2 regions of the Devosia beringensis genome follow, and region 2 is predicted to be linked to the other one. Evidence: predicted binding sites of a transcription regulator. Region 2 holds the regulator's gene; the other holds the start of a gene.

Region 1 (14,917 bases), 990 kb from region 2:
GGCCGAGACCTGGAAGGCCTTGTGGGCGCGGTCGAGGCCAAAGACCAGCACGGCCATGACCAGCGAAACATAGATCGAGGGGTCGGTCAGCGATTTCAGGTTCACGTCGGGTATCCCCTCCTGGCCTCCCCCTGGACAGGGGGAGGGATCACATCGAGTTTGCGGGGCTATAGCCCAGCCGCGGCGCGTTCGCGCAGGGCCTGGGCGTCGCGCGGGGAGACGTCGGGGTATTCCGGATCGCTGCCGACTTCGGGCAGCACCTTCCATGAGCGGGCGCAGCGCTGGCCCTGGGCGAGGCCCGGCACCACGGCAATGCCGGCAGCGTCGTCGAGGCGGAAGGCCTCGGCGGGGCCCTCGCCGGCCGCGACCGTGATGGCCGACGTGATGGCGATTTCGGCCAGATCCTGGCCGGCCAAGGCCGTCAGATAGCGCTCATCGGCAATGAAGACGGTGGGCGCGGCTTCGAGCGAGGAGCCGATGGCCTTGTCGCGGCGCTCGACTTCGAGCGAACCGGTGACGACGCGACGGACGGCGCGGATCAACTGCCACTTGGCGGCCAGATCATTGTTGAGCCAGTCGCCCGGGACCTCGGGGAAGAGGCGCAGATGCACGGAGGAGCCGGGGCCCGGATGGCGCTCGAGCCAGACCTCTTCCATGGTGAAGACCAGGATCGGGGCCAGCCAGGCGGTGAGGCAATCGAACAGGTGATTGAGCACGGTCAGCGCCGACTTGCGCTTGAGCGAGCTGATGGGCTCGCAATAAAGCGCGTCCTTGCGGATGTCGAAATAGAAGGCGCTGAGCTCGATATTCATGAAGTTGGTCAGCAGGGTGACGATGCGGCGATAGTCGTAGGACTTGTAAGCGTCGCGGACCTGGGCATCGAGCTGGGCCAGGCGATGCAGCATGAGCTGCTCGAGCTCGGGCATGTCCTGGGCGTCGACGGCATCACCGGGCTGGTAATGGGCGAGGTTGCCGAGCAGCCAGCGCAGGGTATTGCGCAGCTTGCGATAGCTATCGACCGTGGTCTGGATGATCTCCTTGCCCAGGCGCAGATCCTCGGAATAATCCGAGGAGGCGACCCAGAGGCGCAGGATATCGGCGCCATACTGCTTGATGATGTCCTGCGGGGCGACGGTATTGCCCAGCGACTTGCTCATCTTCTTGCCGTCGCCATCCATGGTGAAGCCATGCGTGAGCACGCTTTCATAGGGGGCGTGGCCATTGGTGGCGCAACTCTCGAGCAGCGACGAGTGGAACCAGCCGCGATGCTGGTCGGAGCCTTCAAGATACATCGAGGCCGGGAATTTCAGATGCGGCCACTTTTGTTTATTGCGCAACACGAAAGCGTGGGTAGAGCCGGAATCGAACCAGACGTCGAGCACGTCGCGGATCATTTCATAGTCGTCGGCTCGGTAGGCATCGCCAAGGAAGCGCTGTGCGGCGCCATCCTGATACCAAGCGTCGGCACCCTCGGCCTCGAAGGCGTCGGCGATGCGGTGATTGACCACCTCGTCCTTGAGGATTTCGTTGGTCGCCTTGTTGACGAAGACGGTGATCGGCACGCCCCAGGCGCGCTGGCGGCTGAGCACCCAATCGGGGCGATCGGCGATCATGGCGCGCAGGCGGTTCTGCCCGGCAGCGGGATAGAATTTGGTGGCGTCGATGGCGTTGAGGGCGCGGTGGCGCAGCGTGTCGCCGGCCGCACCCATGATGTCGCGGTCCATATAAACGAACCATTGCGGGGTGTTGCGGAAGATCACCGGCTTCTTGGAGCGCCAGGAATGGGGATAGGAATGCTTGACGCGGCCGCGGGCGACCATGGCATGGCGTTCGGCCAGCGCTGCGATGACGCGGTTATTGGCGTCGCCCTTCTTGCCATTGTCGTCGATGACGCGGGCGGGACCGCCCTCGGCATCGGGGCCGAGACCGGGGGCATCCTTGGTGTAGAAACCATCGTCGCCGACGACATAGGGGACGTCGGACGAGATGCCCTTGTCGGCCAGCAGGCGCGTCGAATTCATCCAGATCTCGAAATCGTCGAGGCCATGGCCGGGCGCGGTATGGACGAAGCCCGTGCCGGCATCATCGGTGACGTGATCGCCATCAAGCAGCGGGACGTCAAACTGGTAGCCGCCGCCGAGGCCGCGAAGGGGGTGGTGGCACAGCAGGCTGGCGAGGGGGCCCACTTCGGTATCAAGGCGGCGATAGGCAGCAACCTTGGCCTTGGCGAAAACTTCAGCGGCCAGATTGTCGGCCAGCACATAGCGCTCGCCAACCTTGGCCCAGTTATCTGCCGGCGCGTCGGTGATCTCGAACAGGCTATAGGCGATCTTTGACGAAAAGCTGATGGCGCGGTTGGCCGGGATCGTCCAGGGCGTGGTGGTCCAGATGACGACAAAGGCGCCATCCAGTTCGCCAAGAGCGCCGGCCCCCAGGGACTCGAACTGACCATTTCCGCCCACGCGCTTGGCCTGCCGGGCTGCCACCGGGAACTTCACCCAGATGGTGTCGCTCTCGTAGTCGGCATATTCGATTTCGGCTTCGGCGAGGGCCGTGCGCTCGACGACGGACCACATGACGGGCTTGGAACCGCGATAGAGCTGGCCGGTGGTGGCCACCTGCATCAGCTCGCGGGCGATCTGGGCCTCGGCGTCAAAGCTCATGGTGAGGTAGGGATTGTCCCACTCGCCGAGAATACCGAGGCGCTTGAATTCCTCGCGCTGCACATCGACCCACTGCTCGGCAAAGGTGCGGCATTCCTGGCGGAATTCCACGATCGGGACGTCATTCTTGTCCTTGCCCTTGGCGCGGTACTGTTCCTCGATCTTCCATTCGATGGGCAGGCCGTGGCAATCCCAGCCCGGCACATAGGCCGAGTTGAAGCCGAGCATCTGCATGGAGCGGCTCACCAGATCCTTGAGCGTCTTGTTGAGCGCGTGGCCGATATGGATATTGCCATTGGCGTAGGGAGGGCCGTCATGAATGGTAAAGAGCGGCCGATCCTTGGCCTGCTCGCGCTGCAGCGCGTAGATATCCATGTCTTCCCAGCGCTTGAGCCAGTCGGGCTCGCGCTGCGGCAGGCCGGCGCGCATCGGAAACTCGGTCTCGGGCAGGAAAAGGGTAGCCGAATAGTCGGTTTCGGCGGCGCCTGTGACGGTATCGGTCATGGGAAACGGCAATCATGCTGGAGATTTTGGCTGCCTTTTAGCAAGGCAGGGCCCACGGGGCAAAGGCTGATTTGGGACAGCGGGCGGCAGCGGCAATCAGCCAAAGAAGCCCAGTTTGCTGTCGAGCGCGCCCAGGGGACGCGCGGTGCTAATCAGCGCCCGCGCCTTGCGGCTGTCGCGGTCCATGGCGGCGATCAGTTCGTCGAGGCCGGAGAAGACTTCCTGGCCACGGATATGGCCGATCAGGGCGACGGCAATGGTCTGGCCATAGATGTCGGCATCGAAATCGAACAGATGGGTCTCGAAAGGCGGGCGCTGATTGTTGAACATGGGCTTGCCGAAGGCGGCGACGCCATCAAGCAGGCGCCCAGCCACCTTGGCGCGGACGGCATACACGCCTTGGGCAAGCTGGAAGCCGGCATGGGTGACGGTATTGGCGGTGGGATAGCCGAGCTCCCTGCCCCGCTGGTCACCCTGGACGACGCAGCCATCGAAGAACCAGTGATAGCCGAGCAGGCGATTGGCGGCGGTGACGGCGCCTTCGGAGAGGGCAGCGCGGATGCGGGAGGAGGAGATGACCTCGTCGCCCTCATCCATCAGGTCGAGGGTTTCAACGGCAAAGGCCTGGGCATCGCCGGCGGCTTTGAGAAAGGTCGGGGTGCCCCGGCGCTGGCGACCGAAGTGGAAATCGGCACCGACGATGACGCCGGTGACGCCCAGCGCCTTGACGAGGAAACGGGACACGAAATCCTCGGCCTCGATCTGGGAAAAGCCGCGGTCGAAATCGAGGATGGTGATTGCATCGAGTCCGAGAGCTTCGGCAAGGCGCGCCTTGGCATTGCCATCGGTGAGGCGGAACATGAAGGGGGCTGGCGCGAAGACATCGCGCGGATGGGGCTCGAAGGTCAGCACCATGGCGGGGACACCGGCCGCATCGGCGCGCGCCTTGAGCGTGGACAGCACCATCTGGTGGCCGCGGTGGACGCCATCGAAATTGCCGATGGCCACATAGGCGCCGCGCAGGGACGCCGGCACGGCATCAAGGTTGGACAGGCGGACGAAAGCGCTCATCCAGGCTACCAGGTCAGGCGTGGCAGGAATCCCGCCAGGCGGGCGCCACTGGGCGCTACCAGATCGAGAATGGCCTGCGGATCGGGCTTGCCGAAGGCATCGAGTTCGGCGGCGTGGATTGAGCCGGTGACGAAGAGCAGGTCGAGCCCGAACTGCGCGGCGCCAGTGGCGTCGGTGCGCACGCTGTCGCCAATGGCCAGTACGCGGGCCTTGTCGAGCGGCTTGCCGGCGGCAGCCTCGGCCATGCGGAAGGCCTCTTCATAGATGGGGCGATAGGGCTTGCCGGCCATCAGCACCATGCCGCCCATTGCGGCGTAGAGATCGCCCAGGGCGCCGCCGCAATAGATGATCTTGTCGCCATGTTCGACGACGCGATCGGGATTGGCGCAGATCATGGGCAGCTTGCGTTCCAGCCAGTGGCGGGCACGCTCGCGATACATTTCGGGGGTGTCGTCATCGCTGTCGAGATCGGTGACGACGACGGCCTGAGCCTCGTCGGCACTGCTGCGCCGCACGTTGAGGCCCTCGTAGAGCGCATCATCCTCGGTGGGCGGGCCGACATGGTGGATGGCCTTGCCGGAATATTTGGCGATCATGACGCGGGTGGCGTCGCCCGAGGAGACGATGGCGTCATAGGCGTCACGGGTGACGCCCAGGCGATCGAGCATATCAATCAGCGGGGCCGAGGGGCGCGGCGCATTGGTGATGAAGACCACCTTGCCGCCTGCCTTGCGGTATTGCACCAGCGCATCGACGGCTGATGGGAAGGCCGCCACGCCATTATGGACCACGCCCCAGACATCGCTCAGCACGGCATCATAGTGGCCGGCGAGTTCGGCAAGGCCGGAGATCGAGGGGAGCGGGCTGGTCATCGCGACTTTCCGATGCGGACGGGTGAGGGTTCTATGTGGCAGCTTGCGCCTGGGGATCAAGTGGAAACACGCCGGTGGATGGCTGCCGTGCGGCCAACGGGAGCTTAAAGGACCTGGCAATCTCGGCCGCCGTCGCTTGTGCACCGGCCATATCAGTGACGATCAGGTCGCTGAAGGGCCGGTCGGCATAGCCCTCCTCATGCATCTGACGGGCGCGCTCGACTTCCCCGGACGAGAGCGGCCGGTTGCCCCGATTGGAGAAGGCGATGGCGGGCGGTGGCGCCAGCGTAACGACGCGCAAAACCGCGCCGCGGGCAGCGCCAGCAACCAGCAGACGGCGATAGTCGACGTCGCGCAGCGGCACGGCGACGACGATAAAGCCGGCAAGGGTGGTGGCGATCAGCTGCTCAATATGGGCAAAGGACGCCTCGATTCGCTGTTCGAGCGGCGCGTCGTCAGCGGCCTCATGGTCATCGCCATCGATGAACAAGGCATCTGGCAGCAAAGCGGCGAGTGCCCGACCCGTTGTCGTCTTGCCGGCATTGATCGGCCCGTTGAGCACCAGGATCTGCACGACAGGCTAAAGCTCGGCGCGGCGCAGCTGCGGCCGCGCGGGGCGGCTGGGTTCCACCATGAGATCGGGGCGCACCGGGCCGGGGGCGGCGATGTAGGGACCCTGGACCAGGGTAATGCCATCCTCAAGCAGTTCGATGATCTGGCGTTCGCTGGCAATGCCGGTGGCGAGCAGCAGAACGTCGAAGCGGGCGATATAATTGGCGATGTCGGCGGCGTGGAAATCGGTGAAGCTCTCGGGCGCCTCGATGAAGCGGGCCGCGTCGATGCGCAGCGAGCGGATATTGCGGGCGGCGAGGTCGGCGACATCAATGCGCAGCGAACGCACATTGAGAATGGAAAAGCCTGCGCCCTTGCGGGCGATGGCGTCGGTGACGGCGCGCTCGGGGGTAGTGAGGCTCTGCCAGTCGGTCTCGCTGATGGCAAAGATCATGCCCTCGGCAATCAGCCGATTGGCCTCGAGCGAGGCAAGCAGCTGCTCAGAGGCGGCCGAATCGCTCAGGGTGGCGCGTGACAGCGGAATATAGAGCTTGATGGGCTGGCCGCCCGCGCGTGCCCGACGGCCAATGGTGATGGCCTCGACCAGGCCCACGCCCTCGATATTGCGCATGACGTCGGGGCCGCCGCGGCGCGGCAGGAAATCGACGCCGTCGGCGAGGTCGCCATCCTCCAGTCGCAGCCGGGGAACCAGATCATAGCCCTGCGGCCGGCGCTGGGGCAGCGTGACGACGGGCTGGATATGATAGACGAGGCGGTTGTCGTTGAGCGCTTGGCGGACCATTTCGACCGGAATGGTCGGCTCGGGCTCGCGCACGGGGGGCAGCGGCGCCTGGACCTGCTGGGTAGCTGCGATCATGCGCTCGCGGGCGGCGGGCTGGGCCTTGGCGACCCGCTCCTCGATTTCGGCAACGGCCTCGGCAACCTGGCGGATGACCGTGCCGAGCACGGAAATGTCGGCCTCGACGCCCTCGAGGCGCTGATCGGCATTGATATCGGCCATGGCATTGATGCGCTGGCCCAGCACGGCGCCGGCCTGGGCATCGGTGGCGAGCAGGCGGGAGAGATCCTCGATGGCGCGTTCAAGGCGATTTTCAGCGCGCTGGCGCAGGGAACGCTCAAGCAGCACGACGCAGACACAGCCGAAGACTATGGCGGCAAGGATGGCCTCTGCGGGCGTGAACGTCAGCCCGAAATACGCCGTGGCACCGACGCCGGCCGCAGCAAGGGCAATGAACGTGTAGACCAGTGCCTGCACGGGCAAACCTATAAACCCACTTCAAGTGCCGGGATTCGGCATATCCTCTTAGCACCGTGAACGGGGCTGCAAAAGCCGCAGGCCGGCTCTTCCAAGGCTAATTGCGTGTCCTCAGGTGGAAAACAGCTTCCAGGCCCGCGAGAAGAAGCGCTGGAACAGAACCAGCTGGGCGGCGCCATTGGCGGCCGCCGAAGCGCCCAGGTGGCCCATTTCCACCGGGGGATGGTCGGCCGTCAGAGTCGGCAGGGCCGCCAGGTGCACCCGCACGCGTTCCAGCAGGCGCTCGACAATCGGGCGCGGCATGACGCCGTCGATGATCGACTTGTCCAGTTCGAGCACGGCATGGGTATTGACGATGGCCTTGGCCAGCGCCAGGCCGGCACTGTCGAGCCATTGGGTCACCACCGGCTCCATCGCTGCCCAGTCCCAGTTGAAGGGGCTACCGCCGGGCACGGTCATGCCGGCCGCGGTCAGCTGATCCTGCAGGGCGGTAATGGAGGCCAGCAGATGCACGAAGGTCGGCTGGCCCTGGGCATCGGAAACCAGCATCGAGCCGAGATTGGCGGCGTGGCCATTGCCTTCCCAGAGCTCGCCATTGGCCACCAGGCCGGCGCCGACGAAGGTGCCGATCTGGAAATAGGCAAAGCCCTGCGGCCGCGGCGAGGGCTGGGCAATGACTTCAGCCCAGCAGGCGGCATTGCCATCGTTGAACCACTGCACCGGCAGGCCGGTATCGGCGGCGATGCGGGCGACCAGATCAATATCGCCCCACAGAGCCGCCTGCTCAACAGGCGCCTGCACCAGGCCGATATTGCGCCCGATCTTGGACGGCGTGGCCAGGCCAATGCCAGCGAGTCGGGCCCGCTGCAGATCGGTGAGACCGGAGGTAATGGTGGCCACTTCGGCGGCGATATCGCCAAAGATGGTGCGTGCATCCGGCCAGAGGTAGCTGCGTCGCACGCTGGCCAGGGTCTTGCCGGACATTTCGAGGACCAGCACCTCATAATGGCGCCAGCCAATTTCAATGCCGATGGAGACAGCGCCCTGTGGATTGAGGAAGAGCGGGGTTGCCGGCTGGCCGCGCCGGCCGCGCAGCACGTCGCCACGCATGACCAGGCCGCGCGACTCAAGTTCGGCAATGATGCGGGACGTGGTCTGGGGACCCAGACCCGACAACCGGGCGACATCGGCGTTGGAGGCGCCAGGATTCACCGTGATCAGCGTCAGCACGGCCCGCTCATTGGTGATGCGCACACCAGACTGAGCAACGCCGCGAGACAATGGATTGAATTCGGCCGTCTCGGAATTCTTTTGCATGGCGTGACTTAACCGACTGGCGTGACTGCAATCAAGTCCAATGAAGTATTGATTTTCGTGAATACGGAACGGAAAATTTACCCTGTTGGGAAACAATCGGTTCATACCCGGAAGCGCCGCGATGGCGGTCAGACATCCGGCAAGCATCCAATGAAGACGTGAGGACCGGGCCGCATGGCGATGCAGAATCGAAGCGATGGCGACCCAAGCGGCCGGCTATTGCTGATCGACCGGGACCAGGAACAAGCACAACTGGTTGCACACGCCCTGGCCCAATGCCTCGACCAGGCCGCTGCCATTACGGTCGTCTCGGGCGGCAAGCGGGCCGCAGAGCTGCTGCGCGACAGCGAATTCGACATCATCCTGGCCGATCTTTCCAGCCTGGGCGACCTGGCGAGCCACAGCGACGAGGCCGTGCTGCGGCTGGTGCGGCTGGCGGACGGGGCGCTGATGGTGGCGCTGTCGGACGGGATTTCGGTATCGGCCGCGGTAGGCGCGATGCGCGCCGGGGCACATGATTATGTGGCCAAGCCGATCAACGGACCGATCATGGCGGCGCGGATCGGCGAACTGGCGCAGCGGCATGGCAAGTGCCGCTCGCTGGGCATCGAGGGCCGCATCCCGGCAGGTCCGAGCGATTTTGCCGGCTTTATCGGCGCCTCGAGCGCCATGCAGTTTGTCTATGAGCAGATCGGCCGTATCGCCGCCTCGTCGGCGCCGGTCTTCATCACCGGGGAAAGCGGCACCGGCAAGGATGTGTGCGCCGAGGCGCTGCATGCCAAGGGACACCGGGCCGGCAAGCGCCTGGTGGCCATCAATTGCGCCGCGATTCCGCGCGACCTGATGGAGAGCGAACTGTTCGGCGTGGCGCGCGGCGCCTTTACCGGCGCGCATGAAGACCGCAAGGGCGCGGCCGAACTGGCCGATGGCGGCACGCTGTTTCTCGACGAAATCGGGGAAATGGACCTGTCGCTGCAGAGCAAATTGCTGCGCTTTCTGCAGACCGGAACGCTCAGCCGGGTCGGCGACGGGGCGGTGCGGCGGGTGGATGTGCGGGTGATCTGCGCCACCAATCGCAACCCGATGCAGCTGATTGCCGAAAAGAAATTCCGCGAAGACCTGTTTTACCGGCTGCATGTGCTGCCCATCCACCTGCCGCCGCTGCGGCAGCGCCCGAGCGACATCATGGTGCTGGCCCGGCATTTCCTGACGCGCTATGCCGCCGAGGAACACAAGAGCTTTGGCGATTATAGCAGTGAGGTCGCCAGCCTGCTGTCGGCCGCCGAATGGAAGGGCAATGTGCGCCAGCTGCAGAACCTGGTGCGGCGCCTGGTGGTGATGTTCGATGGCGGGGACATTACTGCCGCCATGCTGGCAGCGGCCGATATCGAGACGCGCGGGCTGCCGACCCCGGCCGAGATACCGTCACGTGGCGACCGACGGGCCGCCATCCTGCCGATGTGGCAGCAGGAACAGCGCATCATCGAGGACGCCATTGCCAGCTTTGGCGGCAATGTCTCGCTGGCGGCAGCGGCGCTCGAAATCAGCCCCTCAACGATCTATCGCAAGCGGCAGGGCTGGGCAGAGCTAAGCCATACCGGCTGATCCAGGGTCAGGGCGTACTAGCTTCGCGGGCCTTGATGCGGTCGAGGCCGAGATAGTGTTCGCGCAGGATGACAGCGATGCCGGAGGCGACGATGATCAGCGCGCCGCTCAGCATGGCCAGGGTGGGCACTTCGGCGAAGACTACCAGGCCGATAATGATGGTCAGGATCAGCGAGACATATTCAAACGGGGCAATGACCGACATGTCGGCATAGCGGTAGCATGAGGTCAGCAGCAGCTGACCGATACCGCCGGCAAAACCGGCGCAGACCAGCAGCACGGCCTGCTGCGGGGTCGGCATCTGCCAGCCGAGCGGGATGGTCAGCAGCGAGAGCAGGCTGGCGCAGACGAAGAAATAGATGACGATGGTCTCGGTGCGTTCGGTCTGCACCAGCTTGCGCACCTGCATCATGGCAAAGGCCGACATGACCGCCGCGCCCAGGGCCGCGATCGCGCCGACGGTTTCGCTATTGCCCAGCGGCGTGCCGCCGGAAAACAGGGTGAGGCGCGGCCAGAGGATGATCACGACGCCGAGCATGCCGATGAGCACGGCGGACCAGCGGAACAGATGCACCCGCTCCTTGAGCAGCAGCGCGCTGAACACGACGATAAGCAGCGGCGACGCATAGCCGATGGCGGTGGTTTCAGGCAGTGGCAAGCGCGTCAGGGCGAAAAAGCCCAGGCCCATGGAGGTGACGCCGATAAAGGAGCGGACCACATGGCCCATTGGGTTGGCGGTGACCAGCGCAGTGCGGAGCTGGCGCGTGAACGTCAGATAGACGACCACGGGCAGAATGGCGAAAAAGCAGCGGAAGAAGACCAGTTCACCGGCCGGGATGGTTTCGGTGGCCTTGAGCAGCGTGGCCATGACCACGAAGCAGCAGACCGAAAGCACTTTTAGCGTAATGCCGCGTAAGGGACCGGCCGCGACGGGCACGGGGCTGGTCGGCGTGGCGGAAGCAGAAGGGGACACGACGGGCTCGTGGCTCGGAAAGCGGCAGGACGGCAGTGCCCGGCGCAGCAGAGGCTGGCGCGCCGGGTCGGGAAATCAGTTTTTGGCCGATTCCAGCTTTTCCTTGGCGATGCGGGCGGTCGTGAAAGCCTTGCTTTCGGGACCTACGGCACTGCCGGTCTTGACCACCTTGCCGGTGGCGTCGTGAAGTTCCCAGTGCCAGTTGGCATTGGGGCCGCTGCCGCCCTTGAGGCGCAGCTTGATCTGAAGTGTGTTGTCCTGGGTCATGGATGCCTTATGCCGCAGCTTGGCGCGGCGTGGAAGGGGCTGAGCGAAAAAGATGCACCATGGGCGGGGCCCCTGCCCCGGACGGTGCGGCTAGACTTTTGAATAGCGGATTTCGATGCGATCACCCCAGAAGGCCAGCATATCGGCAATGGGGGCGACCAGCGGGCACGGATCGGGATAGTACCAGACCTGGTCGGTGCCGGTGGCTGTAAGGGTCTTGATGGTGCAGTACCAGGCCTCGCCCTTGTAAGGACAATGGGTGCGGGTCTCGGTTTCTTCGAGAATGCCGGGCTGGATATCGTCAAGGGGAAAATAAACCCGCAGCGGCGAACCGGGCTCATCGAGCTCAAGCGCATTGATGGAGCTGGCGATCTCGGCCCCGTCGAAGATGACGTGGACACGGCCCGTGGCCGGGGTGATCCTGATATCCTTGTCGAGACATTGACGCGTCATGATTACCTGCCATGGATGGTTTGGAAGCGTGAACTCTATCAACGCGCGAGCACAAAGTCAGTTCACCCGCGCTTGACTCCGACAGGGCCCAATCCTATATCCCCAGCACCTGTTAGCACTCTCGTATGGTGAGTGCTAACAGCTCAAAAATTGCATTCAAATGCTGCTATAGGAGCAAGTCATGAGCTTCCGTCCCCTGCACGACCGCGTGGTCGTCCGCCGCCTCGATGGCGAAGAAAAGACCAAAGGCGGGATCATCATCCCGGACAACGCCAAGGAAAAGCCCAGCGAAGGCGTGATCGTCGCCGTTGGCCCCGGCGCCCGTGACGAAGGCGGCGCGCGCGTCGTTCCCGACGTCAAGGCCGGCGACCGCGTGCTGTTCGGCAAGTGGAGCGGCACCGAGGTCAAGGTCGACGGCGAAGAGCTGCTGATCATGAAGGAAAGCGACATCATGGGCATCGTCGAAGGCTAAGCCTTCAGCGTCCCCATTCGCCCTCAACCATTTCAAGGAGCGCCTCACATGGCTGCCAAAGAAGTAAAGTTTTCGACTGAAGCCCGCGACAAGATGTTGCGCGGCGTCAACATCCTGGCCAACGCGGTCAAGGTAACGCTCGGCCCCAAGGGTCGTAACGTCGTTATCGAAAAGTCGTTCGGTGCCCCGCGCATCACCAAGGACGGCGTGACCGTTGCCAAGGAAATCGAGCTGGAAGACCGCTTCGAGAACCTGGGCGCACAGCTGCTGCGTTCGGTCGCCTCCAAGACCAATGACATTGCCGGCGACGGCACCACCACCGCGACCGTGCTCGGTCAGGCCATTGTTGTCGAAGGCGTCAAGGCTGTTGCCGCCGGCTTCAACCCGATGGATCTGAAGCGCGGCATCGACATGGCTGTCGAAGAAGTCGTGGCCTCGCTGAAGGCCGCTTCGTCCAAGATCAAGTCGTCGAGCGAAGTTGCCCAGGTCGGCACCATTTCGGCAAATGGCGAAACCGCCATCGGCGAGATGATTGCTGAAGCGATGCAGAAGGTCGGCAACGAGGGTGTCATCACCGTCGAAGAAGCCAAGACCGCCGAGACCGAACTCGAAGTCGTCGAAGGCATGCAGTTCGACCGCGGCTACCTGTCGCCCTACTTCGTGACCAATGCCGAGAAGATGACTGCGGTTCTCGAAGATCCCGTCATCCTGCTGCACGAAAAGAAGCTCAGCAACCTGCAGGCCATGCTGCCGATCCTCGAAGCAGTCGTGCAGAGCCAGCGTCCGCTGCTGATCATTGCCGAAGACATCGACGGCGAAGCCCTGGCGACCCTGGTCGTCAACCGTCTGCGTGGCGGCCTCAAGGTTGCTGCCGTCAAGGCACCAGGCTTCGGCGATCGCCGCAAGGCAATGCTCGAAGACATCGCCATCCTGACCGGTGGCCAGGTGATCTCGGAAGATCTCGGCATCAAGCTCGAGAACGTGACCATCGACATGCTGGGCACTGCCAAGCGCGTGGAAATCACCAAGGAAACCACCACCATCGTTGATGGCGCTGGCACCAAGGAAGACATCCAGGGCCGCGTTGGCCAGATCAAGGCGCAGATCGAAGAGACCACTTCGGACTACGACAAGGAAAAGCTGCAGGAACGTCTGGCCAAGCTGGCCGGTGGCGTTGCGGTGATCAAGGTCGGCGGCTCGACGGAAGTCGAAGTCAAGGAGCGCAAGGACCGCGTCGACGACGCGCTGAACGCAACCCGCGCCGCCGTTGAAGAAGGCATCGTTGCCGGTGGTGGCGTCGCGCTGCTGCGTGCTTCGGCTTCCATGAAGTCCAAGGGCATCAATGCCGATCAGGACGCCGGCATTGCCATCGTCAAGCGCGCGCTGCAGGAGCCTGTCCGCACGATCGCCAACAATGCCGGTGCCGAAGGCTCCGTGGTTGTCGGCAAGATCCTCGAGAACAGCTCGATCACATTCGGCTACAATGCCGCAACGGGCGAGTATGGCGACCTGGTCGCCCTTGGCGTCATCGATCCGGTGAAGGTGGTTCGCACCGCCCTGCAGGACGCAGCTTCGGTTGCCTCGCTGCTGATCACCACGGAAGCCCTCATCGTCGAGGCTCCCAAGGATGCGGCTCCCCAGATGGGCGGCGGCGGCGGTGGCGGCATGGGCGGCATGGGTGGCATGGACTTCTAGTCCAGCCCTCCACAGAGTTTGGAGTTCGTTACTTCCCAGTCACGAACTCCATGGAAAAGGCGCGGTGGCAACATCGCGCCTTTTTCTTGTCCTGAGCTCCGGCAAACCTTACCGGCACATTAAACTTGCTATGGCGCGGGCTGACCGGGCAAATGTTAAGACCGGATTAACCATGTTGCGCACTCTGTTGTGATGGCCGAGTTCCCTCGGCTGCAACCGCCAAGGAGTGGAATGTCAACAACCAGCGGCATCGGCGCCCAGTCAGCCTCCCAGCTGATGCGCACTGCCTTCAAGCCACCAAGCTTTGCCAGCCTGGACAGCAATAGCGACAACAGCCTGACGCTGGACGAGATCAAGCTCAACGCGCCCAAGGATGCGTCGAGCGCCCAAGCCAACAAAAGGGCAGAAGCCCTGTTTTCCGCCATGGATGGCGATGGTGGCGGCAGCGTCACCAGCAGCGAAAAAGATATCTTCGACACGAAGATGGCCGAGCAGGGCCAGTCGATGGCGTTCATGACCCAGCAGCTGGCCGGGCCAAGCAATGCCGACATCTTCGCGGCGACCGACAGCGATGGCGACGGCGCCGTGACCCTGGCCGAACTGGGGGACGACGAGGGCGCCGGCGCGATCAGTGACGAGAACCTGCAGAAGCTGTTCGACATGATCGACGGCAATGGCGACGGCTCGATCACCGAAACGGAAAGCTCGAGCTTCCTGGATGCGGTCAAGACCGCCCTGCAGGACAGCGCCAGCAGCACCGGCAGCCAGCAGGCTTCCGGCCCACCGCCAGGCGGTCCGCCGCCCGGAGGACCGCCCCCGGCCTCGGACGACGCGGAAGAAGACGATACGACCACCAGCGCCAGCCTGCTGGCGACCGCGCAGATTGCCTACAAGGCCAGCCAGCAGCAGACGCTGCTCGAGCAGCTGGCCGCCGTCTTCAGCGCGGCGGCATAAGCCTGGCGGGGGCGCATGCGCCCCTGCCCCATTGCGGACGCTGTCTGGTGCAATCGGTGTCGCGGACCGCGCCCGCGGCCAGAATGGCCAATTCAAAGGACTAGAGGAATGCGACCACCAAGACGAACCGGCAGCGCGATGGACCAGGCGGAAGCCGCCTTCAAGGCTGCCACCAGCAAGCCGGTCGCTGCCGCGCCCAAACCCAAGGCCATTCCGGAAGGCAAGGACATGGTTACGCTGCGG
Region 2 (14,917 bases):
CAGCGTCATCGGCGCCCTTGTCGACGCCGAGCACTTCGTAGAAATCGCGTTTTGACAAGAAGCACGTCTCCAATGCATTGCCGGTCGCGACAGGCGCGCCCGACCAAATCTAGCCCCTAGATGGCCATCGACCCCGCGGCCCGCAAGGGGGCGCGGGCACATCACTGCCATTCACCGCCCCGGAAGGCAACTTTGGGCAACGCCAGTCGTGCCGGGGCCAGAGGGCCAACCAATTCCCCGCTCTGTAGCAAGAGCGCGCGCCGTCTTCAACATGGCTGAGCAGGCTTTGGCTAACGCGCCGGTGGTGCAAAGGCCCGCGCCAGGGCGTCGGCCAGTTCGGCCTGGGCAAACAGCGCCTTGGTAACGATCTGGCCCAGCCCAAAAAATCCCTGCGTCACGCCCTCATAAATCGTGCAGCTGACCGGCACCCCTGCCCGCTGCAACGCCGCCGCCAGCAGTTCGCCCTCCGAGCGCAGCGGGTCGATCCGCGCCAGGATAATGCTGGCCGGCGCGAGGCCTGCCAGGTCGTGACGCGTCGCCAGATTGAGCAGCGGCTCGTCTTCGGGCAGGCCATCGGCAAAGATCTGCCGCAGCCGCCAGCGCATGGCCGGCATGTCCACCGGCAGCGTCCGCAGCGTCTCGCCATAGGAGGGCATGCTGAAATCGGTCCCGGCCATGGGATGGATCAGCGCCTGATGAAGGGGCCGGTGGCCGCGGCCATCGCGCGCACGCAGCGCCACTTGCAGGGCCAGATTGGCGCCAGCATCCTCGCCGGCCACAGCCACCCGGCGCGGATCCCCGCCCAGGCGATGGGCCTGATCACCCAGCCAGGTCCACGCGGTCCAGGCATCGTCATGGGCTGCAGGCCAGGCATGCTCGGGCGCCAGGCGATAGCCCACCGACAGCACGATGGCGCCTGTCCGACGCGCCAGGGCGCGGGCCGAGCCGTCATGGCTGTCGAGATCGCCGGTGACAAAGCCGCCGCCATGGAAATAGAGGACCATTGGATTGAGGCGCGGCAACAGCTCGCCTGGCCGGTAGAGCCGCGCCGCCAGGTCGCCCGCCGCGCTGTTGATGGTCACGTCCGCGCTGGCGACGCCATCATCGTCGGCGACGGTTCCCGCCACCGCCATCAGGGCCTTCACCGCATCGGGCAGGCCTGGCTGCGCTCTGGCTGCCGCGGGGGTCAACTGTTCCAGCCGCTGCGCGCCAAGTTGCGTCAGCATATCGAGTACCGCCTTCATGTCGGCGTCGAGCCCGGCGGTCGGATCGCCGCCGATCAGTTCGGCAAGTCGGCCGATCGATTCCTGCGGATCGCCCGGGGCGGGAATGCTGTCGGTCATGGGCACGCCTTGTCGGTTGCGGTGCCCCCTTTGGACAGGGGGAACCGGCCCGCAATTGGGCTCAATCATGATGAATTTGCGGCAATGGCGAACCCGGCCCCGCCAGTCGCACCGGCCTGATTCACGTGAAACGCCGAGCCGGCCCTCGCAATTGTCCGCGGGGCCGAAGATCTGGCGGTCCGGGGAGAGCGGTGCTCTGATGGCAGGAAGCTCCTGCCGGGTAAATCGCGCCACCGGCGCGATTTGAGGCGACAAAATCTGCCGCGCTGTGCGTGACCAACAGGCCGCCAGGCATGGAATCGATTGGCGGCCCGATGGAACCATCCTGGCCGCGCCCGCAGGCCGGCGGCCATAGAAAAGTGGACTTAGCCGGCCACGTCGGCGACGGCCACGCCCTTGTCCATCAGCTTCTTGCGCGCTGCATTGACCACATCGACGCTGAAGGTTTCTTCATGGCGCATGACAATGGCTTCGCCGGTCAGGTCGCCCCGGCCATGCTCGACCAGCTTGTCGAAGCCGTCGCTGAGCGCGTCTTCCATCATCTGGTCGCTCAGCACCTTTTCGGCGCCGACGCGCTTGTGCTTGGCGCGCACCTTGACCAGGCGGGTCACCCGGCCATTGTCGGCGGTGCGCAGTTCTTCGGCCGCGGCCAGGCCGGTCCAGAACTCGCGCTCGACGGCGCTTTCATTGTGGGCGGCGCCCACCAGTTCGGCGATGCGCATTTTGCATTGAAACGCCAGATCGTCGTAGCCAAGGCGGACGGCATTGGCCATCAGCTTGCGCAACTTGTCTGGGTCGGTGAAAGTTTGGGGGTCTGGAATGTTCATGGATCACCATACCCACTTCTATTTCAAACCAAAAGGGGCCCGGCTGCTGCCGGACCCCTTTATCTGGTGGATTGATGTCGCTTAAGCAGACTTCTTGTCGTCGTCGTCGCTGACTTCTTCGAAATCGGCGTCAACCACGTCGTCATCGCCGTCATCGTCCGAACCATTGGCCTTGGCTTCGGCTTCCGCCTGGCTGGCCTTGTACATGGCCTCGCCCAGCTTCATCGCGGCCTGGCCGAGCGCGTCGGTCTTTTCCTTGATCACCTCGGCATCGTCGCCATCGATCACCGCCTTGAGCGCGCCAATGGCGCTTTCGATGGCGGCCTTGTCCTCGGCCGAAACCTTGTCGGCATATTCGGTGAGTGACTTCTCGGTCGAGTGGATCAGGCTCTCGCCCTGGTTCTTGGCTTCCACCGCTTCGCGCTTGCGCTTGTCGGCGTCAGCATTGAGCTCGGCTTCCTTGACCATGGCTTCGATATCGGCGTCGCTCAGGCCACCCGAGGCCTGGATGCGGATCTGCTGCTCCTTGCCGGTGCCCTTGTCCTTGGCCGACACCTGCACGATGCCATTGGCGTCGATGTCGAAGGTCACTTCCACCTGCGGCACGCCGCGCGGTGCGGGGGGAATGCCGGCCAGATCGAAATTGCCCAGCAGCTTGTTGTTGGCGGCCATTTCGCGCTCGCCCTGGAACACCCGGATCGTCACGGCGCTCTGGTTGTCCTCGGCGGTCGAGAAGGTCTGGCTCTTCTTGGTCGGAATGGTCGTGTTGCGATCGATCAACCGGGTGAACACGCCACCCAGGGTCTCGATGCCCAGCGACAGCGGGGTCACGTCAAGCAGCAGCACGTCCTTGACGTCGCCCTGCAGCACGCCGGCCTGGATGGCCGCGCCCAGCGCCACGACTTCGTCCGGATTGACGCCCTTATGGGGCTCCTTGCCGAACAGTTGCTTGACGATTTCCTGCACCTTGGGCATGCGGCTCATGCCGCCGACCAGCACGACTTCGTCGATCTGCGCGGCAGTAACGCCGGCATCCTTCATGGCCATCTTGCAGGGCTCGATGGTCTTCTGGATCAGGTCATCGACCAGGCTTTCAAGCTTCGAGCGGCTCAGCTTGAGCGTCAGATGCTTGGGGCCCGAGGCGTCGGCAGTGATGAAGGGCAGGTTGATTTCGGTCTGGGTCGAGCTCGAGAGCTCGATCTTGGCCTTTTCAGCCGCTTCCTTGAGGCGCTGCAGCGCCAGCTTGTCGGTGCGCAGGTCGATGCCCTGCTCTTTCTTGAACTCGTCGGCCAGATAGTCGACCAGGCGATGATCGAAATCCTCGCCGCCGAGGAACGTGTCGCCATTGGTCGACTTCACCTCGAACACGCCGTCGCCGATCTCGAGGATCGAGACGTCGAAGGTGCCGCCGCCAAGGTCATAGACCGCGATCGTGCCGGTATTCTTCTTGTCGAGGCCATAGGCCAGCGCCGCCGCGGTCGGCTCATTGATGATGCGCAGCACTTCGAGACCGGCAATCTTGCCGGCATCCTTGGTGGCCTGACGCTGGCTGTCGTTGAAATAGGCGGGCACGGTGATGACGGCCTGCGTGACGGACTCGCCGAGATAGCTTTCGGCGGTTTCCTTCATCTTCTGCAGGATCATGGCCGAGACCTGGCTGGGCGAATACTTCTCGCCCGATGCCTCGACCCAGGCATCGCCATTGTCGGCGGCCACGATCTTGAACGGCACCAGATTCTTGTCCTTGCCCACGACCTTGTCGTCATAGCGACGACCGATCAGGCGCTTGACGGCAAACAGCGTGCCCTCGGGATTGGTCACGGCCTGGCGCTTGGCCGGCTGGCCGACCAGACGCTCGCCATCCTTGGAGAAGGCGACCATGGAGGGGGTGGTACGCGCACCCTCAGCGTTTTCGATAACCTTGGGATTGGCGCCGTCCATCACTGCGACGCAGCTATTGGTGGTGCCCAGATCAATACCGATGACTTTAGCCATTACTCTAGCCTCTCTATTCAGCAAACCCATGCTGGAGCCCCTCTCGCGAGGCAGTTCCGTGGCCCCGAAGGACCGGGTTCCTTGCAATTGAAATTGCGCCCATTGCCGGGCCTGTCGGGTATATAGGGGGGTCCCCGTACGGCTTCAAGCGCTCATAGGGCACATTTGCCGCCTGGCGCCGCTTTGCGGGGGCTCTGGGCGAAATCGACGGCACTGGGGAACCGGCGGGCGCCGGTCCCCCGTCACGCCTAGTCCTGCAGCGTATAGCTGTTGAGCGAACAGATATCGATGGCCATCACCTCAAGCACGGCGCCCTCGCCGGTCTCGAAGCGGAAATCATACTCACACTGGTCCGAGCCATCGCCGATGGTAACGACGCCCTGCTCGCCCGGCTCCAGCGTGCCGTCCTCACCGAGCAGGTCCTCGCCCCACTCCTCCATATTGCTCGGATTGGTGTAGAAATAATGCAGCGACTGGCTGCTGTCATTGATCAGTGTGAACTCGACGGTTTCGGCCCAGGCGGGCACGGCGCCAGCCAGCAGCACGAGGGCGGCAAGGCTGCCCTTCAGGAAGGTATTCATGACAAATGTCCCCAAAGCCGGGCGCATCGGCGGCCGGCACCGCACTATCTTCAGCGGCAGGAATTAATCAAGATGCCGCCGCGCGGCGGCGCACTTTTCTTTGCCCCTGCGAAGCCCTAGAACCACGCCATGTTCACGCCCGGCTCCATCCTGCTGCACGATACGCTCAACCCCGGCGCGACCAGCCTGCTGTTCACCGCCCCAAGCGACGTGATCGCGGCCCATGACGCCGATGGTGTGCGCGCCGCGCTGGCCCGGCTGGAGGACGCCCAGCGCCAGGGCCTCTGGGCCGCCGGTTACCTCGCCTATGAGGCCGGCTTTGCTTTTGAAGAGCGTCTCATCCCGCTGCTGTCAGCATCCAGCGAGACACCCCTGCTCTGGTTCGGCCTCTATGATGCCCCGCAGCGGCTTGATGCCGCCGCCGTCGCCGCCTATCTGGTCGATCTTGTCGGCACCCGCACCGGCCATGCCCGCGATATCGTGCCCAGCCTCAGCCTGGCGCAATATGCCAAGGCCTTCGCCCGGGTCAAAGCCCTGATCGCGGCGGGCGACACCTATCAGGTCAACCTCACCTTCCCCGCCGATTTTCGCCTCGAGGGCGATCCAGTCGCGCTTTACGCCGCTTTGGTGCGCCAGCAGAAGGCGGCCTTTGGCGCCCTGCTCAATACCGGCAGTCACTGGATCCTGTCGCGCTCGCCCGAACTCTTCGTCGCCCGTCACGGGGACAGGTTGAGCGCAAGGCCGATGAAGGGCACGCTCAAGCGCGGCCGCAGCCTTGCCGAGGACGCGGCGGGCCGCGCCGCCCTGGCCGCCGACCCCAAGAACCGCGCTGAAAACCTCATGATCACCGATCTGCTGCGCAATGACCTGGGCCGCATTGCGGAGATCGGCTCGGTGAAAGTCACCGACCTCTTCACCGTCGAAACCTACCGTACCCTCCACACCCTGACCTCGGGCATTACCGCGACGGCCCGTCCCGGCATCGGCACCACGGCCCTGCTGGAAAACCTCTTCCCCTGTGGCTCCATCACCGGCGCGCCCAAGCTGCGCGCCATGGAAATCATCCATGATGTCGAGGCCGGTCCGCGCGGCGTCTATACCGGCTCGATCGGCTATGTGGCGCCCAGTGGCGACCTTCAATTCAACGTCGCCATCCGCACCGCGGTCATCGACGAGACAGGCAAGGGCCGCATCGGCATTGGCGGTGGTATCGTCGCCGACTCCACTGCCGAAGACGAGTATCGCGAGGCTTTGCTCAAAATGGCCTTCTTCACCGACCCCGCCGACCCGGTCACCCTGATCGAAACCCTGCTCTGGACACCAGCTGAGGGCTACGCCCTGCGCCAGCGCCACCTCGACCGGCTGGCAGCCTCGGCCGCCTATTTCGGCTTGGCCTGTGACCTTGCCGGCATCGAGACACTGCTCGACAGGCAGGCCTTCACCCAGCCCATGCGCGTCCGACTGACCCTCGACGCCCAGGGTCCGGCGCTGACCGCCATGCCGCTGCCGCCCAATCCGCCGGTCTTCCGCTTCATGATCGCCGATGACCGCCTCGACAGCCAGAGCCTCTGGCTGGCGCACAAGACCACCAACCGCGATTTCTATGACACCCCGCGCCAGCGCGCCCATGCCACCCATGGGGTGGACGAGGTGGTCTTTCTCAACGAGCGCGGCGAGCTGACCGAGGGCTCGATCACCAGTCTGTTTGTCGAGCGGGACGGCATGCTGCTGACCCCCCCTCTGGCATCGGGCCTGCTGCCCGGCACGCTGCGCGCCGAGCTCTTGGCCACCGGCCGGGCGGCCGAGGCGGTTTTGACGCTTGCCGACCTTGCCGGCGCCGAGGCAGTCTGGCTGGGCAATTCCGTGCGCGGCCTGCTGCCGGCACAATGGGTGCAACCCTGATTTGAGCTGGAGTATGGCCCGATGACGCTGCAGATTTCCCCGAGCGACCTGCTGGTCGTCGTCGATGTGCAATATGACTTCCTGCCCGGCGGCAGTCTGGCGGTGGCCGATGGCGACGCCGTGGTGCCGCTGATCAATGCCCTGGCCAAAAAGTTCACCCATGTCGTCTGCACCCAGGACTGGCACCCGGCCGACCACATCTCCTTTGCCAGCCAGCATCCCGGCAAGGCCCCCTTCGAGACCGTGCAACTGCCCTATGGCAGCCAGGTGCTCTGGCCCGACCACTGCGTCTGGAATAGCCATGGCGCGGCGCTCTCGGCCGATCTCGATATCCCGCAAGCCCAGCTGATCCTGCGCAAGGGCTATAACCGCGCCATCGATTCCTATTCCGGCTTCCAGGAAGCCGATCGGGAGACCCTGACGGGTCTGGCCGGCTACCTCAATGAGCGCGATATCGGCCGGCTCTATATCGTGGGGCTGGCCACCGATTTCTGCGTTGGCTGGACCGCCATCGACGGCGCTGCTGCCGGCTTTGACGTCACCGTCATCGAGGATGCCACGCGGGCCATCGACAATGAAGGCAGCCTCGCCCGGGCCTGGGCCGACATGGCAGAGGCCGGTGTCGAGCGCGTGATGAGCAGGGATATTCTGGGCTAAGCCGCCCCCCAAAACGAAAATCCCCGCTGGTGCGGGGATTCACGTGAAACGTCGAAGCGGCGGCACCGCCGTAAAATCCTTCCGGCGGAAGGATCTTAGCCGAAAAGGCCATGAGGGCTGCGGCCGAATGGCAGCGCCAAATCAGACACTCTTGTCGATCGCCTCGTCGGCCGGGGCGTGGCTCGGGCCGCCCTTGGCGACGCCCACCATGGCGGGGCGCAGGATGCGGTCGCCAATGGCAAAGCCGGCCTGCACCACCTGCACCACCGTGCCCTCGGGCTTGCTGGGATCGGGAACCTCGAACATGGCCTGATGCCGGTGCGGGTCGAATTTCTGCCCTTCGGCCTCGATCGGCTTGACGCCATGCTTGGCCAGCAGGCGCTGCATTTCGCGCTCGGCCATCTCGATGCCTTCGATCAGCGTCTTGGTCGTGGCGTCGCCAGAATCGCGGGCCTCGGGCGGCAGCATCATCAGCGCCCGGCTCAGCGCATCGGTGGCGCTCAGCATGTCGCGGGCAAAGCCGGCAATGGCATAGCTGCGCGTATCGTTGACTTCGCGCTCGGTACGCTTGCGCAGGTTTTCCATCTCGGCAACGGTGCGCAGCACGCGGTCCTTGAGCTCGCTGTTTTCCGCCCGCAGGGCCACGGTCGGATCGATGCTCTCGATGTTATCATCGGTCTCTTCAACCGGGACTTCGACTTCAGGCACTTCGCCTGAGGCGGCGTTCTCGTCGCTCATCATTGCTGTTTCCGCACATACCAAAGGATTTGATCCGCATATCGGCTAATATCGGGGTGATTTCAACCCTGCCTGCGCCGATGCCTGCCCCGCGCCGGTGACCCTCGCCCCTGCCGGGGCCCCCGATCAGTGCTTGCGGGCCATCATCGCGGTGATGACATGGGCGGTGTAATCCACCACCGGCACGATGCGCGCATAGTTGAGCCGTGTCGGCCCGATCACCCCCAGCACGCCCACCACCTTGTCATTGGCATCCTTGTAGGGGCTCAGGATCACCGAGGAGCCCGACAGGGAAAACAGCTTGTTCTCCGAACCGATGAAGATGCGCACGCCCTGCGCCTTGTCGGCATCGCCGAGCAGCTCAAGCAGCCCGTCCTTGCTTTCGAGCTCGTCGAACAATTGCCGCATGCGTAGCAATTCGTCTGATGCCATGGTGTCGTTGAGGAGGTTCGCCCGGCCGCGCACGATCACCGTCGGCGCGCTGGAGGGCGAGCTCTGGCTCAGCGTGGCAATGCCGGCATCGACCAGCTTCTGCGTCAGCTCGTCGAGCTCGGCCCGCTGTTCGGCCCGCTGCGCCGCCAGCACCTTGCGTGCTTCGGCCAGGGTCCGCCCCACCACGTGATGGGCAATGAAATTGCCGGCCTGGGTCAGCGCGCTGGCGGTGAGCCCGGGCGGGGTCTCCATGATGCGGTTTTCCACCTGCCCGTCCTGACCGACCAGGATCGCCATGGCCCGGGTCGAATCGAGTCGCACGAATTCGAGATGCCGCAACACCATGTCGGCCTTGGTGGCGATCACCACCCCGGCGCCATGGCTGAGGCCGCTGAGCAGCTGGCTGGCTTCGGTGAGCACGTCTTCGACCTGGCCCTTCTGACCCTGGATCGACTGGGCGATCTGGCTGCGCTCGCTTTCATTGACCGCGCCCACTTCGAGCATGGCATCGACGAAAAACCGCAACCCCTCCTGGGTCGGCGCCCGGCCCGCCGAAGTATGCGGCGCCGCGATCAGCCCGAGATCTTCGAGATCGGCCATGACATTGCGCACCGAGGCCGGCGACAGCCCGCCCTGCAGCATTCTGGAAAGGTCGCGCGAGCCCACCGGCGCGCCGGTATCGAGATAGCGCTCGACGATGCGGCGAAAAATGTCCTGGCTGCGGGCATTGAGCACGCTCAGAAAGTCTTGCGGCAGCTGGCTCATGGTTTTTGCTAAAATCGTCCGCTTTAACTGTGGTCACTCATTTAGGCGCATTGCTGCCATCCGCCAAGCGCCCGCGGCTTGTGAGCCGGCTCAAGGAGGGTTAAGAGGCGGTTAACAGCAATTGCCAAGTGGAAAACTGATGCGGCCTTCCGGACGTCAACCCAACCAGCTGCGCGCCGTCGTGATCGAACGCAACGTCGCCATGAAGGCGGAGGGCTCCTGCCTCGTCTCGTTCGGCAATACCAAGGTACTGGTCACCGCTTCGGTGGAAACCAGCCTGCCAGGCTGGCTGCGCGGCAAGGGCCAGGGCTGGGTCACCGCCGAATATGGCATGCTGCCCCGCGCCACCGGCAGTCGCAACCGCCGCGAGGCCACCGCCGGCAAGCAGACCGGCCGCACCCAGGAAATCCAGCGCCTGATCGGCCGCAGCCTCCGTGCCGTGGTCGACATGCAGGCTTTGGGCGAAGCCCAGATCACGCTCGACTGCGACGTGCTCGAGGCCGATGGCGGCACCCGCACCGCCGCCATTACCGGCGCCTATGTGGCGCTGGTCGACGCCATCAAGTGGATGGAGGAGCGCAAGCTCACCCGCTCCAACCCGCTGCGTGATTCGGTCGCCGCCGTCTCCTGCGGCATCTATCGCGGCGCCCCGGTGCTCGACCTCGACTATCTCGAGGATGTCGAGGCCCATACCGACGCCAATTTCGTCATGACCGGCAGCGGCAAGTTCGTCGAGATCCAGGGCACGGCCGAACAGGCCCCCTTCAGCCGCGACGAACTCAATTCTCTGATGACCCTGGCCGAACAGGGCATTGCCGACCTTACCCTTCTCCAGCAGGCAGCCCTGGCAGCATGATCACCTGGTTCAAAAAACTCGTCGCCGGCAAAACCGCCCCCCACCAGGCCAGCGCCTCGCGCCAGGCCTCGCCGGAAAACTGCGCCCTCTGGCGCGACGTAGCCCGCGCGCTCGATGCCAAGCCCAAGAATGCCGGCATGGGCACTTCCAAGATGGGCAGCGGCAAATGAGCCTGCCGCGCCTGCGTTCGGGCGATCGGCTGGTGCTGGCCACCCACAATGCGGGCAAGCTCACCGAATTCCGCGAGCTGTTTGAGCCCTTTGGTCTCGACATCGTTTCGGCCGGCGAACTCGGCCTGCCCGAGCCGGAAGAGACCGGCACGACCTTTGCAGAAAATGCCCGGCTCAAAGCCCATGCTGCCGCCCAGGCCACCGGCCTCTTGGCGCTCAGCGATGATTCGGGGCTCTGCGTCGATGCGCTCAATGGCGATCCGGGCGTCTATACCGCCGACTGGGCCGGCGTGCCGCGCGATTTCAACCACGCCATGAAGCGGGTCGAAGATGCGCTGCAGGCCGCCAATGCCACCTCGCCGGGCCTGCGCAGCGCCTCGTTCAATGCCACCATGTGCCTGGCCCATCCCGATGGCCGCGACGTGCTCTATGTCGGCAAAATCGAGGGCACCCTGGTCTGGCCGCCCCGTGGCACGGTCGGCCATGGCTATGACCCGGTCTTCATGCCCAAGGGTTTTGACATCACCTTTGGCCAGATGCCGGCGGAGATGAAGCATTCCTGGGCCCCCGGCCAGTCCGGCCTCAGCCACCGCGCCCGCGCCTTTGCGCAGTTCTACGAGGCCCAGATTGAAAAATAACCCCAACGATCTGTTCGGGGTCTATGTGCACTGGCCCTTCTGCGCGGCCAAATGCCCCTATTGCGACTTCAATAGCCACGTCCATCGCGGCGCCTTCGACGAGGAAGGCTATGTCGCCGCCTATGAGCGCGAAATTGCCTATGCCGCCCAGCTGGCACCCGGCCGCGTCGTGCAGTCGATCTTTTTCGGCGGTGGCACGCCCTCGCTGATGTCGCCGTCGAGCACGGCCCGCATCATCGACGCCATTGCCAAGCACTGGACCGTCGAGCCGCAGGCCGAGATCACCCTTGAGGCCAATCCGACCAGCGTCGAGGTCGACCGCTTCCGCGGTTTCCGCGCCGCCGGCGTCAACCGCGTGTCCCTTGGCGTACAGTCGCTGCGCCCGGGCCCCCTGGCCGAACTGGGCCGGCGCCATTCCGTCGAGGAGGCCGTGGCTGCCGTGCGCGTCGCCCAGTCCGTCTTCGAGCGCTCCAGCTTTGACCTGATCTATGCAAGGCCGCGCCAGACGCTGGAAGATTGGGAAGACGAGCTCAAGGAAGCGCTGTGGATGGCGCAGGGCCATATCAGCCTCTACCAGCTCACCATCGAGCAGGGCACGCGCTATTTTGACCTGCAGACCGCCGGCAAGCTCACCATCCCCGGCGAGGACCTGGCCGCCGATTTCTATGAAATGACGCAGGAATTGACCGCGGCAGCGGGCCTACCGGCCTATGAGATTTCCAACCACGCCCGCCCCGGCCAGGAGAGCGAGCACAACATGCTCTACTGGCGCTACGGCGAATATGCCGGCATCGGCCCGGGCGCCCATGGCCGGCTGATGATCAACAATCAGCGCCACGCCACCGCCGATGAGAAGCTGCCCTTCGAGTGGCAGAAGCATGTGCTTGCCAAGGGCCATGGCATGGTGGTCGACGACGTGCTGACCTGGGAGGAGCAGGGCGACGAATTCCTCGTCATGGGCCTGCGCCTCAAGGAGGGCATTTCCCCGGCCCGCTTTACCGCGCTGTCGGGCCGCCAGATCAACCCGGCCCAGATCGCCGCGCTCAAGGGCTATGGCTTTGTCGAAACCCTGCCCAATGGCAATCTGCGCGTCACCGACCGCGGCTGGCCGGTGCTGGATGCCGTGGTGGCCGATCTGGCCGCCTAATCCAGCGCCCTGATATAGCGCGCCGCCGAGCGGGCCACCGCGGCCTTGGCATCACTGGCAATGACCTTGTCCCACCAGCCGCCATAGATCCGGTCAAAGGTGAGGCCGGCGACGCGACCGGCGATTCGTCCGACCTCGTGGGCCGGCAGCGGGATCAGGTTGGGATAGGAGCGCATGAAGCTCACCCAGCCTGCGGCCGGGACGACCTGAATGGTGTCGCCGACCAGTAGCGCCCCCTTGCCCTCGGCGCCCGCCGCCCATTCGAGCACGCTGCTGCCCGCAAAATGCCCGCCCAGCCGATGCACGGTGACGCCGGGCAGGATGTCCAGCCGGTCGCCGCTCCAGGGCTCGATCAGCGGGCTGGGCCGCATCACATGGGCCAGGTCCGCCTCGGGCAGCCGGATCGGCACGCCGCCCAGCGCCTCGCTCCATTCCACCATGCCGGTATAAAAATGCGGGTGCGAAAAGCACATCGCCTTGACCCCGCCCAGCGCCAGCAGGCGCGCCGCGGTGGTGTCGTCCAGCATCGGCACGCAGTCCCACAGCACATTGCCAGCCGGCGTCTGCACGAGCAGCGCCCGCTGGCCAATGGCGATTGTCGGTACCAGGCCGATGCCGCTCAGTCCCGGTTCGATCTCGCGCCAGTCATTGGCATGGCTGGTACGGAGGCTGTCGCGATCAAGCCATTCCTGCCCGTTCGCACCGACATATTGCCGCTCGTCCAGGCAGATGGCGCAGCCAAGCGGAGGCGCATCGCCAGGGGGATGGTGGGCACCACAGGTCTTGCAGATCCATACTGTCATCGGACATCTCCGGTTCGGGACCAGATTACACGACGACGGACACGGGAAAATACCCTGCTAGAGTTTTGCGCCCTCGACCTGGACCGCCCCGCCCGGCGCCACGCGCATGATGGCCAGCGCATAATCGCTGCGTCCGTCGGCGCGGAAGCGGAACACACCGTCGCGGCCATTAAAGCCGGTGGGGCTGGTTAGCAGCGCCGCGCCATAGGGCGGATTGGCCAGCGACAGCGTATTCACATTGGCCAGGATCGTGGCGGTATAGGCCAGGGTCGCCAAAGCATGCGGCGCGGCGCCGAAGCGCGCCTGGTAATCGGCCCGGATCGCAGTCAGGCCGGCCGGGTCGACCGCCGGATAGATTGCCCCCGCCAGGCCTGGGGTCGCTAGAATCGTGGTATCGCCCTGCCAGTCGGCCGAGCCGACGATCTGCACGTCCGTCGGACTCACCCCCGCCTGGGTCAGGGCGGCGGCAAAGCCAGGGGCGCTCGCCCGGTCGGGCAGGAACAGCGTATCGATCATCCCCTTGTCGATCAGCGGCTTGGCCTGGGCCACGATCTGGGCCGCCTCGGCGGGGCTGCTGAAAGTATAAACCGCACTCGGCGCGAAGCCGGCCAGCATGGCCTGCTGCCGGAAGGCGGCCTGCTGCGCTTGGCCGAAGGCCGAGCCCGGAAAGGCCCCGGCGACGCCGCGCCGGCCGCCAGCCTTGACCGCGTCGAGGGCCCGCTTCATTTCCATGTCCGGCAGGACGCTGAGCAGGTAGACGCCGGGCACGGCCGCCGCCGGATTGTTGGAAAAGCCGATCAGCGGCACCCCGGCCGAGCGGGCTACGGCCCCGGCGGCCATCACCGCATCGCCCTGCAGCGGCCCCAGGATGAGCTTGGCGCCAGCCGCGATGGCGGCGCTGGTGGCGGCTGTCGCGCCGGCGACCGAGCCGCCGGTATCGCGCAGCGTGATGGTGGTATTTTCCGCAATGTTCGGATTGGCCTCGATGAAGGCCATGGCCAGCTGGCTGGCATTGGCCATCGATTGCCCGACGGCGGCAAGGCCTGGATCCCCGCTCAGCGGTAGCAAGAGGCTCACCTGTACCGGGCCGCGGCCGAATTGCTGGCTGGGGCCGGTCGGTGTCAGCGGCGTCAGGGCGGGATTGGCCGCGGCCTGCTGCTGGCTCGGGCCCAAGCCGAAATCGATGGTGCGCGAGGCAATATGGATCGGCGAACAGCCCGCCAGCACCAAGAGGCCGACGGCGCCCAGTACCCGTGCTATGCCATCACCTGCCATTCGATCTAACGTCGCCCTTGGCCGTAAATTGCGAACAGTATGTTAACATTCTGGTCGCAATTGCTTAACCAAGTCTCAATGCCCTCTAGTTGCCAGGAAACCGTCGCGCATGGCTGATCCCACCCCCGGCTATTTCATCGCCGGTACCACCTTTGTCGCGCCCCCGCTCGCTCCCGGCCTCTATGTCGTGGCGACCCCGATCGGCAATCTGCGCGACATCACCATAAGGGCGCTGGAAACCCTGGCCGCCGTCGACGCCGTGCTCTGCGAGGACACCCGCATGTCCGCCCGCCTGCTCGATCACTATGGCATCCGCACCCGCCGCATCGCGATGCACGAGCACAATGAGCGCGCCAAGGCCGACGACATCGTCGCCCGCATCGCCGCCGGCGGCTGTTTCGCGCTGATCTCCGATGCCGGCACGCCGCTGCTCTCTGATCCCGGCTTCCCGCTGATCCGCGCCATGGCCGAGGCCGCCCTGCCCGTCTTTGCCATTCCCGGCGCCTCCGCTCTGCTCTCGGCTTTGGTCGTGGCCGGCCTGCCCACCGACGCCTTTGCCTTTCACGGCTTCCTGCCGCCCAAGGCCGGCGCCCGCCTCAATGCGCTCAAAGCGCTCAGCGATTCACGTGAAACCATGGTGTTCTACGAAAGCCCGCGCCGGCTCGACGATAGCCTGGCCGCCATGGCCGAGGTCTTTGGTGATCGTCAGGCGGCGGTGGCTTTGGAACTGACCAAGCGCTTTGAACGCGTCCATCGCGGCACGCTAGCAGCGCTCGCCGCCGAGTTTG

What was found. Region 2 encodes HrcA, which represses chaperone genes, less so after heat shock. Its sites were predicted from a motif close to GTTAGCACTCNCNNNNNGNGAGTGCTAAC; they were not measured.
Region 1: GDR53_RS04070 (co-chaperone GroES) is a predicted target of HrcA. The motif match lies at 11,665-11,693, and genes of this name have one in related genera.

The regions. Positions count from the first base shown of each region.
Region 1 is NZ_CP045422.1:810,563-825,479, forward strand. It holds gene lspA (signal peptidase II) at 1-105, opposite strand, end outside; gene ileS (isoleucine--tRNA ligase) at 168-3,167, opposite strand; gene GDR53_RS04025 (bifunctional riboflavin kinase/FAD synthetase) at 3,264-4,238, opposite strand; gene GDR53_RS04030 (TIGR01459 family HAD-type hydrolase) at 4,244-5,110, opposite strand; gene GDR53_RS04035 (shikimate kinase) at 5,142-5,684, opposite strand; gene GDR53_RS04040 (EAL domain-containing protein) at 5,691-6,938, opposite strand; gene GDR53_RS04045 (ROK family transcriptional regulator) at 7,050-8,255, opposite strand; gene GDR53_RS04050 (sigma-54-dependent transcriptional regulator) at 8,430-9,860, shown strand; gene GDR53_RS04055 (DMT family transporter) at 9,868-10,728, opposite strand; gene GDR53_RS04060 (hypothetical protein) at 10,909-11,100, opposite strand; gene GDR53_RS04065 (DUF427 domain-containing protein) at 11,191-11,553, opposite strand; gene GDR53_RS04070 (co-chaperone GroES) at 11,735-12,025, shown strand; gene groL (chaperonin GroEL) at 12,074-13,720, shown strand; gene GDR53_RS04080 (EF-hand domain-containing protein) at 13,952-14,674, shown strand; gene GDR53_RS04085 (BrnA antitoxin family protein) at 14,783-14,917, shown strand, end outside.
Region 2 is NZ_CP045422.1:1,804,667-1,819,583, reverse strand. It holds gene dnaJ (molecular chaperone DnaJ) at 1-58, opposite strand, end outside; gene GDR53_RS08860 (alpha/beta hydrolase) at 291-1,343, opposite strand; gene GDR53_RS08855 (hypothetical protein) at 1,709-2,170, opposite strand; gene dnaK (molecular chaperone DnaK) at 2,252-4,165, opposite strand; gene GDR53_RS08845 (hypothetical protein) at 4,414-4,746, opposite strand; gene pabB (aminodeoxychorismate synthase component I) at 4,876-6,648, shown strand; gene pncA (bifunctional nicotinamidase/pyrazinamidase) at 6,670-7,305, shown strand; gene grpE (nucleotide exchange factor GrpE) at 7,447-8,043, opposite strand; gene hrcA (heat-inducible transcriptional repressor HrcA) at 8,170-9,240, opposite strand; gene rph (ribonuclease PH) at 9,380-10,096, shown strand; gene GDR53_RS08815 (hypothetical protein) at 10,093-10,266, shown strand; gene GDR53_RS08810 (non-canonical purine NTP pyrophosphatase) at 10,263-10,904, shown strand; gene hemW (radical SAM family heme chaperone HemW) at 10,894-12,051, shown strand; gene GDR53_RS08800 (MBL fold metallo-hydrolase) at 12,048-12,854, opposite strand; gene GDR53_RS08795 (type 1 periplasmic-binding domain-containing protein) at 12,912-14,129, opposite strand; gene rsmI (16S rRNA (cytidine(1402)-2'-O)-methyltransferase) at 14,239-14,917, shown strand, end outside.